4 regions of the Actinoalloteichus fjordicus genome follow, and region 3 is predicted to be linked to each of the others. Evidence: predicted binding sites of a transcription regulator. Region 3 holds the regulator's gene; each other region holds the start of a gene.

Region 1 (2,199 bases), 3.2 Mb from region 3:
GCGACCGGGCTGCGGAGCCCGTCAGTCCAGCGGCAGGGTGCGGCCCAGTACCGCGAAGGGGCGGGGGTCGCCCGCGAAGCGGTAGTTGCGCAGGACGTCCTCGAAGCCGACACGGCGGTACAGCCGCCAGGCCCGGCTGGGGCCCTCCGGCGTGGAGAGCAGCACGTTGGCCCCCTCGGCCTGGTCCAGCAGCATCCGCAGCAGCGTCTCGCCGACGCCGTGTCCCTGCGCCGTGGGCAGCACGTGCAGTTCGGTCAGCTCGAAGTAGTCGGGCAGCCAGTGCTGGGCGCCCGCGGCGTGGCCGGTGTCGAGCAGCCCGTGGTTCACCTGTTCGTACCACCACTGGCCGGGGGCGCCGCGATAGCCGTAGGCCACCCCGACCATCGCGCCCCGGTGATCGAGGGCCGCGACGCCGCGCCAGCCCTCGCGGACGGCGTGGGAGAGCCAGGTCGGGCCCCGATGGTGCATGGCGCTGGGGGGATAACGCATCGCGGTGACGTAGACCTGGAGTGCCTCGGTGAGCCTGAGCCGCATCTCCTCGGCGGACAGCTCGACGAAGCGTTCCCAGCCCGCTGCGGCGGCGGCGCTCACCTGCTGGTGCCCCCCGCTTCGGCGACGGCCAGCACCCGGCCGCCGGTCAGTGCGACCAGCTCGGCAAAGGTGATGGGGAACAGTGCTTTGGGATGTCCGCCTGCTGCCCAGATCACCGGGTGATCGGCCAGGCTCGCGTCGATCAGCGTGGTGATCGGCGCGGGATGCCCCACCGGGGAGACGCCGCCGATGGCCTGGCCGGTATGGGTGCGCACGAACTCGGGCGTCGCTCGGCCGACCTTCTCGACGCCGATCGCCGAGGCGAGCAGCGCGGTGTCGGCGCGGTGCGCGCCGGAGGTCAGGGCCAGCAGCGGTGCCGAGTCGGCGTCGAAGATCAGGCTGTTGGCGATGGCGCCGACGTCGACGCCCACCGCCTCGGCGGCCTGGGCGGCCGTGCGGACGTCGGCGTCCAGGACGCGAATGCCCTCCGCCGCATCGGGCAGGCCTGCCTCGGCCAGTGCCGCCGCGACCTTGCGTACACCGGGGTGCTCGATCGAGCTCACCCGTTCATCAGATCACGCCTGGCGCGTTGTCGGCATCTCGGGTTAGTGTGGGGATGTTCGAACATCAGTTCGAATGCAGTCCGACTCGTCCTCGCGAGCAAGCTCCCTTCGGAGGCCGCCGTGTCCGTTCAGTACGACTCCGCCGTGATTCACCCCGGGCCCGCCCATCAGGTCCTTCCCCTTCGGACAGTCCCGGCGATGCGGCCTGCTCCCGCGCCCTCCTCCTCGGCGCTCGCTCTTCTCGACCAGGCCCGCTTCGCGCTGGGCGAGTCCTGCCGCGCGGTGAGCCACCACGACCGCTTCCTGCACTCCTATCTGAGCGCCCTGCGGGCAGGCGCGGCGGTGCTGGCCACCAGGACCCGCCCGGCGCCCGGCCTCAGCAGGCCGCGCAGCGTGTGGTGGCTGCTCTCCCAGGCCGCGCCGGAGTTCGCCGAATGGGCGGGCTTCTTCGAGTCCTGCTCGGCCCGGCGGGCCGCCGTGCAGGCCGGTGTCCTGCGGGTCGTGTCGGTCCGCGACGCCGATGATCTCGAACGTCAGGTCCACCAGTTCCTGGCGCTGGCCGAATCGGCAGTGTGGGGAGGCAGGCGATGAAGCGGGTGACGGCGATCGACTACGAGCGTTTCCTCGACGTCCTGTCCATCGACGGCGAGCGGCTCGCGTCCTGCGTGGGCAGCGCGCCGGGGAACAGCCCGGTCCCCGGCTCCCCGGGGCTGACTCTCGCCGAGACGGTGCGGCGCCTCGGCGACGTCTACCGCTCCACAGCCGACTGGACCCGCTCGCCGGACGGGACGCCCGTCCCGCCTCGCGAGGTGCACATTCCCCGGCAGGGTGACGATCGGCGGCTGGCCGAGTACCTGCGGGCCGGGCTGGCCGAGGTGGCGGGCGAGCTGTCCGCCCATCGGCCGGAGGAGCGCTGCCCGACCTGGTGGCCCGCCGACGCCAGCTTCGGCTTCTGGGCGCGACGGCTGACCCACGAGACGATCGTGCACCGGGTCGACGTGCAGGCCGCCGCGGGCCTGCGGTGCGATCACGTCGACACCGACATCGCGGTGGACGGCGTCGACGAGGTCCTCACCCTGTGGTTCGATCACCGGCTCGGCGAGTT
Region 2 (2,199 bases), 3.2 Mb from region 3:
CGGCGTAGTACGACCGCTCCCGTCCGTAGCGGTTGCTGTAGCGGACGTGTACCTGCTCGTCGATGCCGTGCAGCACGGCCTTCTGCACGCGGGCGGGCAGGCCGCGCCACGGCAGGTCCATGCGGAAGCCGACCTTCTCCGACAGCGACTCCAGCAGCCGGGTGAAGTAGTCCGCGGTCTGGCCGGAGGCCCATGGCGCGATGGCGCCCTCGGCGAGCGACAGCTCGTCGTCCGGCACCACCAGCTCGGGGTCGACCTCCTTGCGCACCCCGAGTCCGGTGCACTCGGGGCAGGCGCCGTAGGGCGAGTTGAACGAGAAGGAACGGGGTTCGAGATCGTCCACGGCCAGCGAGTGGCCGTTGGGGCAGGCCATCCGTTCGGAGAACCGGCGCTCCCGACCGGCGTCGTGCTCGGGGAGGTCGACGAAGTCGAGCACGACGAGCCCGTCGGCCAGCCGCAGTGCCGTCTCGACCGAGTCCGTCAGCCGCTGCTTCGCCGAGGCCTTCACGGCGAGCCGGTCGATCACGACCTCGATGTCGTGCTTCTCCTGCTTCTTCAGCTTGGGCGGGTCGGTGAGCGGGTGCACCGCGCCGTCGACCCGCACTCGCGAGTAGCCCTGGGTGGGCAGCTCGGCGAAGAGGTCGACGTACTCACCCTTGCGCCCACGCACGACGGGGGCGAGCACCTGGAACCGGGTGCCCTCCGGCAGGTCGAGGACCTGGTCGACGATCTGCTGCGGGGTCTGCCTGCTGATCGCGTGGCCGCACGTCGGGCAGTGCGGCTTGCCTGCACGTGCGTAGAGCAGCCGGAGATAGTCGTAGACCTCGGTGATGGTGCCGACCGTGGAACGGGGGTTGCGGTTGGTCGACTTCTGGTCGATCGACACCGCGGGCGAGAGGCCCTCGATGAAGTCGACGTCGGGCTTGTCCATCTGCCCGAGGAACTGCCGCGCGTAGGCGGACAGCGACTCCACGTAACGACGCTGACCCTCCGCGAAGATGGTGTCGAAGGCGAGACTCGACTTCCCGGAGCCGGACAGTCCGGTGAACACGACGAGGCTGTCCCTGGGCAGGTCCAGGTCGACACCGCGGAGGTTGTGTTCGCGAGCGCCGCGAACGACGAGGCGGTCTGACACTGTGGTCCCTTCAACTGATCACGTGCCCGAGCGAGATGTCACCGGCCCGAGTCGGTCGAGATTTTCTGTGCGACAGGGTTGCGCACCCGCCGCAGACCTGGGGCATCGCGCTCGGCGAGTCGTACACCCGAGCGGGCGCAGGTCAGCCTCCATGCTAGGTCTGAGCACTGACAGGAACCGGTCTTCGTGACTGCGCGCAGAGGGGCAACCCGCCGTTGGAGTGCCTAGCCTCACATCAGCGACATAGATTGCGACCCTCTGTAATTGAGACGACTCGAAGTAGTGGGCAAGTCCCCGATCGGGTGCTTCCTACGTCAGTCGAATCAGGCATACGCTGGAGGTGCAAGGCACGTCCCCTGAAGTCGGGGAGAGAAGCAGTCATGGCAGAGATCCACCTTTCACATCCACAGCCTCTCGAGGAGAGCCTCGTGGCACCCAGGACGAGCGTCGGCGGCGCGGCAGCAAGCGCCGCGCAAGGCCTGCGCGCCCTGGAGGTCGCCAACCGGGCGTTGTTGGAGGTGGTGGAGAGACTGGATGACACGGTGGTGTCCGGGCCCAGTCTGTTGCCGAACTGGTCCAGGGCACACGTGCTCACCCATCTGGCACGGAACGCAGACGGCCTGGTCAACCTGCTCACCTGGGCTCGCACCGACGTCGAGCATCCGATGTATCAGAGCGCGGCCGATCGCAACGCCGACATCGAGGAGGGCGTCGACCGACCCGCGCGGCTCCTCGTCGAGGACGTCCGCGCGGCGACGGAACGCTTCGACGCGGCGGCGGCGGGCCTGGACGACAGTGCCTGGGCCGCCCAGGTCGTCGGACGCGGCAGGACGTTCCAGGCCGACGAGATCCCCTGGATTCGGCAGCGCGAGGTCTGGATCCACCTGGTCGACCTCGACGTGGGCCCGAGCATCGAGGACATTCCCGACGACCAGATCGAGCTGATGCTCGTCGACGTCATCACCCGGTATCGGGCCAGGGACGACGCGCCCCGCTTCGGCCTGCTGGTCGAGTTGTCGGACGGCACCGAGCGCACCTTCTTCATCGGCTCGGCCACCGACGAC
Region 3 (2,199 bases):
ACGGGACCCTGCTCAGTGGCTCTGAGGGCGCCGACCAGCCGATCCGTGCGGTCCCCGATGCCACGGGGCTGCTCGCGGCGGAGCTGGAACGTCGGGATCGGGAGGCCGGTCTCTCGTCCGAATCGGCCGCCGAACCCGCCGAACCCGGACGGGACGCGCCGCCGTCCGCCGCCCCGGCGGACACACAGTCGTCAGAGGGCCCGCCCGGCCTGCGGCAGGTCGGCATCAGCGTGGCCGCAGTGACGCTGGCGGCGGGAGTGCTGCTGTGGTGGCGCCGTGGAGGAGGCGGCGCAAGGCGCTGATCAGGGCGGCCGTCGATTCGGCGAATCGGAGAGGCGGGTCGCTTGAGCGGGGCGGTCGGCCGGCGTCGCGGGGTCTGCCCGGGTGCGTGTGCGGGTGCTTGTCCGAGCAGGCTCGGGCCGGATGTCGCGCAAACCGACCTGCTGGCTGGCCGCGGAAGAGCCCGCCTCGCTGAGCATGTGACGCCGACGGTTGTCCGCCGGGCGTGCGGTGCGCCCGGCAGCACGGGCCGCTTCGCCTCGTGGCGGTGAACCGGTGGGAGCACTCTGCTGACTCCCGCAGCGCAGCAACGGGCACCCGAGCACGCGTCGGCGTCGGCGCGCCGCGAACACCGGCTCGGTGTCCTGGCGTGGCCGCCGAAGACCCTCAGGCGGGGTGCTCCTGCTCCCCGCCACCGTGTCGAACTCGCGACGTGTCGAACTCGCGACGTGCCCGGAGAGCGTCCGTCGGGTACCCCCGGCCGAAGCGGCTGCCCCCGTGCCGATCAGAGCCTGCGGAGCACGGCGACGACCTTGCCGAGGATCGTCGACTCGTCGCCCAGAATCGGCTCGTAGGCCGGGTTGTGCGGCATGAGCCACACGTGGTCGTCGCGTCGTTTGAACGTCTTCACCGTGGCCTCGCCGTCGATCATCGCGGCGACCACGTCGCCGTTCTCGGCCGTGGGCTGTTGGCGGACGACGACCCAGTCGCCGTCGGTGATCGCCGCGTCGATCATCGAGTCACCCGCGACCTTCAGCAGGAAGAGCGAGCCTTCGCCGACGATCTCGCGCGGCAGCGGGAAGACGTCCTCCACGGCCTGTTCGGCGAGGATTGGCCCGCCTGCGGCGATCCGACCCAGCATGGGCACGTACACGGGCGCGCCGTCCTGGTCGGGGTCCGCAGCGGCTGGTGCCTGCGGGACGCGGTCGATGGGGAGCACGCCGACGGCCCGAGGACGGTTCGGGTCGCGGCGCAGGTACCCCTTGCGCTCCAACGTCCTGAGCTGGTGAGCGACCGACGACGTCGACGTCAGGCCGACCGCCTCGCCGATCTCGCGCACGCTCGGCGGATAGCCGTTGCGGTCGAGCCACTCCCGGATCACCTCCAGCACCCGATGCTGCCGGGGCGTCAGTGCCTCGACCGAGGCGGCCTCGGACTGCTCGGGTAGTGCACGCACCGCTGCGCCATCGCGCGCGCCGCCGGTGTCCTGCGCCGTCGTCTTGCGTGCCATCTCGTGCCTCCCGGCCTGTCGTGCAGGCCTTGCTCCCGCCACCCTCTCGGGTGCCCCATCAGTCATTCTCACGCTTTGTGCTCGTGAAGAGACCACAACGGTAACTCGTGACCTACGCAAGATCAAACACCTGTTCGAAGGAATTCGCCCCTTGGGCTGGCCTTCCCGCGAATGCAGTGGTAGAAAATCGCACAGGGGTTCTATCGAACATCTGTTCGATTCATGAAAGACCTTCGCGGGAGGACTCGTGACCATTACCTCCGACGAGCGCACGCGACGCGATCACGGCGATCAGTGTGCGCCCGCGCCGCCTCGGGTGCCCGTCCGTCGCGTCGGGCGTGCGGGTGCGGCGCGGGCGTCTGCTCGCCATGGGCGTCTGCTGCGCCTCGGATCGTCCTGTTCGGCGGGCGGTTCCGGCATGCATCGTGCTCGGTCGGCTCCCGCGGCCCGCCTCGGCGCGTCCACGCGGCCGGTCCGGCCGATCGGTCCGCTCGGCCTGGCGGGGCTGGTCCTGGTGCTCGTCGCGCTGCTGCTCGGCATGGCCTGGGCGGCCGCGCGTCCCTCCTCCGCGGGCCCGGTTCCGGAAGCGACGACGATCACCACGGTGGGCGCGGGCGAGACGGTCTGGTCGATAGCGAGGCGGGCGGTTCCTGGCAGCGCTCCAGCCGAGGTCGTCGACCGGATTCGGC
Region 4 (2,199 bases), 1.0 Mb from region 3:
CGCGCCTCGGCAGTCGGCGACGAAGGAGGCGGCGAGCTCCCGATCGTTCTTGCCTCGGACGGCCTCGGAGTAGTGCAGCCCGGCATTCACCAGCCCGCCCGCAGGCTGCCAGTCCAGGTGCACGGCATGGGGAAAGCGCTCCTGGAGCCGTCGCATCGGCTCCAGGGGGCGAACGCGATCAGTCAGGGTGACCGAGAGGTAGCACTCGGCCAGGGCCTCGTGTTCCGGGTCCGCCAGCAGATCGTCGAGCCTGCCCGTCAGCATCGCGAGTCTGCGCGGAACCGGCAGTTCATGTCGGCGCACCTCGCCGAGCCCGTCGGCGTCGAGGTCGACGAGCCACACCGACTTGCGGTGTGCCCGCTCGGAGAACGAGTACGCGAGTGGACTCCCCGAGTAGCGGAGTTCTGGTCGCAGGGTCTGCGGTCCGTGTAGATGGCCCAGTGCGACGTAGTCGATTCCCGCGAACACCGACGCGGGCACCTGCTCGACCCCGCCGATCGCGATCTTGCGCTCCGACTCGCTGCCCTGGCCGCCGGTGACGAATGCGTGTGCCAGCACCACGGATCGCACTCCGGGACCACGAGCCGAGAGATCGGCGGTGATCCGTCGCATCGCCTCGGTGAGGACGCCGGTGTGGCCTGCCTCGATGCGCCGCCCGTCGAGCTCCATGCTGTGCCGGGCCGGGTCCGGGTCCAGGTAGGGAATTCCGTAGAAGGCCACCGCTCCGTGCTCGTCGTCGAGGACGACGGGAGCGTCCAGCCCGGAGATGCGGGTCCGCAGATGCAGCCCGCCTGCCGCGGCGAAGTCCGCATACGCCCCCAGTCTGGGAGCCGAGTCGTGGTTTCCCGGAGTGAGCACGATGGTGGCGCCCGCGTCCCGCAGTGCCGCGAGGACGTGGTGACAGACGCCGACCGCCTCGCCGGACGGCACGGCACGGTCATAGAGATCGCCCGCGATGACGACCACGTCGACTCCTTCCGCCCGCACCAGTTCTGCCAGTCCTGCCAACACATCCCGTTGATCGCCGAGCAGATCTCGACCGTGGAACGTACGGCCGAGATGCCAGTCGGAGGTGTGGAGGATGCGCATGCCGTCACGCTAGAGGCCGTCGGCGCGCAGATCACTCTCAACCCCCGAGATCCACTCGAACGTGTGTTCGACAGTCCGATCACGAGCATCCACCACCTCGGGTGGGCCATGATCGGTCCAGGACGACTTCGTCCACTCGGGACGAGACCGGCAGGAGGTTGGACATGTCCGCAGTAGTGATCAGCACTGCGGCGATCGTGCTCGCGCTGGCTCTCGCGGGCGCTCTCGCCCTGGTGTGGCGGCTCTACACCGACAGCGTGCGGCGCACCGATGCCGCGATGGACATGGTGGGCGCGGAACGGACCAGATCCGCAGAGCACCAGGCGGCGCTGCGCCGTTATGAGGTCGCGTTCGCCTCGATCAGCGGGCGAGGCGAGTTGGGCGAGCAGATGCTCGTTGAGACGGCCAAGGCTCTGGGCCTGCGCGAAGGTCTGCACTTCACGGTCCAGACCGACCTGGCGGGCGGCGGCTCGGCACGGCCCGACCTCGTCCTCTCGGTCGGCGACGGCAGGCAGGTCCCGGTCGACGCCAAGACCAGCCTGGCCTGCTGGGTGGAGGCGGTCGAGACCGACGACGCGACGGAGCGGGCCGACGCACTGCGCGTCCATGCCCGCAACATTCGCGCCCGCGCCGCCGAACTGGCAGGACGGGAATACCAACGCTGGGCCGACGCCATCTACGGGGCGATCATGTTCGTCCCCTCCGACGCGGCCGTCGTTGCCGCTCTCGACACCGACCCGCACCTGCTGCGATGGCTGCTCGACCGCCGGGTATTCCTGTGTGGTCCGACAGGCTTCGGCGTGCTGGCCTCCGCCGCACTGTTCTCGGCCACGGAGCGCGCCTTGGCCGAGGACGTCGAGCAGGTCCGACGTCAGGCCGCTGCGGCGCACCGGTCGGCGGGTGCCGCCGTCGACGCGGTCAATCTGTCGAGCACCCATCTGCAGAGATTCCTGTCCGCGCGGAGGAGGGAGCTCGACGCACTGGAGGGTTTCAGGGCCGCCACGGAGCCACTACAGGAGGCGGCAGCCAGCCCCACGGGGCTCGCCTCCGTCCGGCGAGACGAGACGGTCGCGGCCTTAATACCAGCCGAGCGGCAGTCGCTGCCCGAGC

The links. The regulator LexA, encoded in region 3, represses DNA repair genes until DNA is damaged. The targets are predictions, from matches to a motif close to CGAACACGTGTTCG.
Region 1: UA74_RS24765 (YbaK/EbsC family protein) is a predicted target of LexA. The motif match lies at 1,153-1,166, and genes of this name have one in related genera.
Region 2: uvrA (excinuclease ABC subunit UvrA) is a predicted target of LexA. The motif match lies at 1,309-1,322, and genes of this name have one in related genera.
Region 4: UA74_RS04210 (exonuclease SbcCD subunit D) is a predicted target of LexA. The motif match lies at 1,146-1,159, and genes of this name have one in related genera.

The regions. Positions count from the first base shown of each region.
Region 1 is NZ_CP016076.1:5,811,215-5,813,413, reverse strand. Features, by position in the region: gene UA74_RS24770 (GNAT family N-acetyltransferase) at 22-534, opposite strand; gene UA74_RS24765 (YbaK/EbsC family protein) at 588-1,094, opposite strand; gene UA74_RS24760 (SAV_6107 family HEPN domain-containing protein) at 1,293-1,685, shown strand; gene UA74_RS24755 (maleylpyruvate isomerase N-terminal domain-containing protein) at 1,682-2,199, shown strand, end outside.
Region 2 is NZ_CP016076.1:5,156,627-5,158,825, forward strand. Features, by position in the region: gene uvrA (excinuclease ABC subunit UvrA) at 1-1,135, opposite strand, end outside; gene UA74_RS21780 (maleylpyruvate isomerase family mycothiol-dependent enzyme) at 1,564-2,199, shown strand, end outside.
Region 3 is NZ_CP016076.1:1,925,536-1,927,734, forward strand. Features, by position in the region: gene UA74_RS08730 (hypothetical protein) at 1-302, shown strand, start outside; gene lexA (transcriptional repressor LexA) at 785-1,510, opposite strand; gene UA74_RS08740 (LysM peptidoglycan-binding domain-containing protein) at 1,929-2,199, shown strand, end outside.
Region 4 is NZ_CP016076.1:895,087-897,285, reverse strand. Features, by position in the region: gene UA74_RS04210 (exonuclease SbcCD subunit D) at 1-1,089, opposite strand, end outside; gene rmuC (DNA recombination protein RmuC) at 1,254-2,199, shown strand, end outside.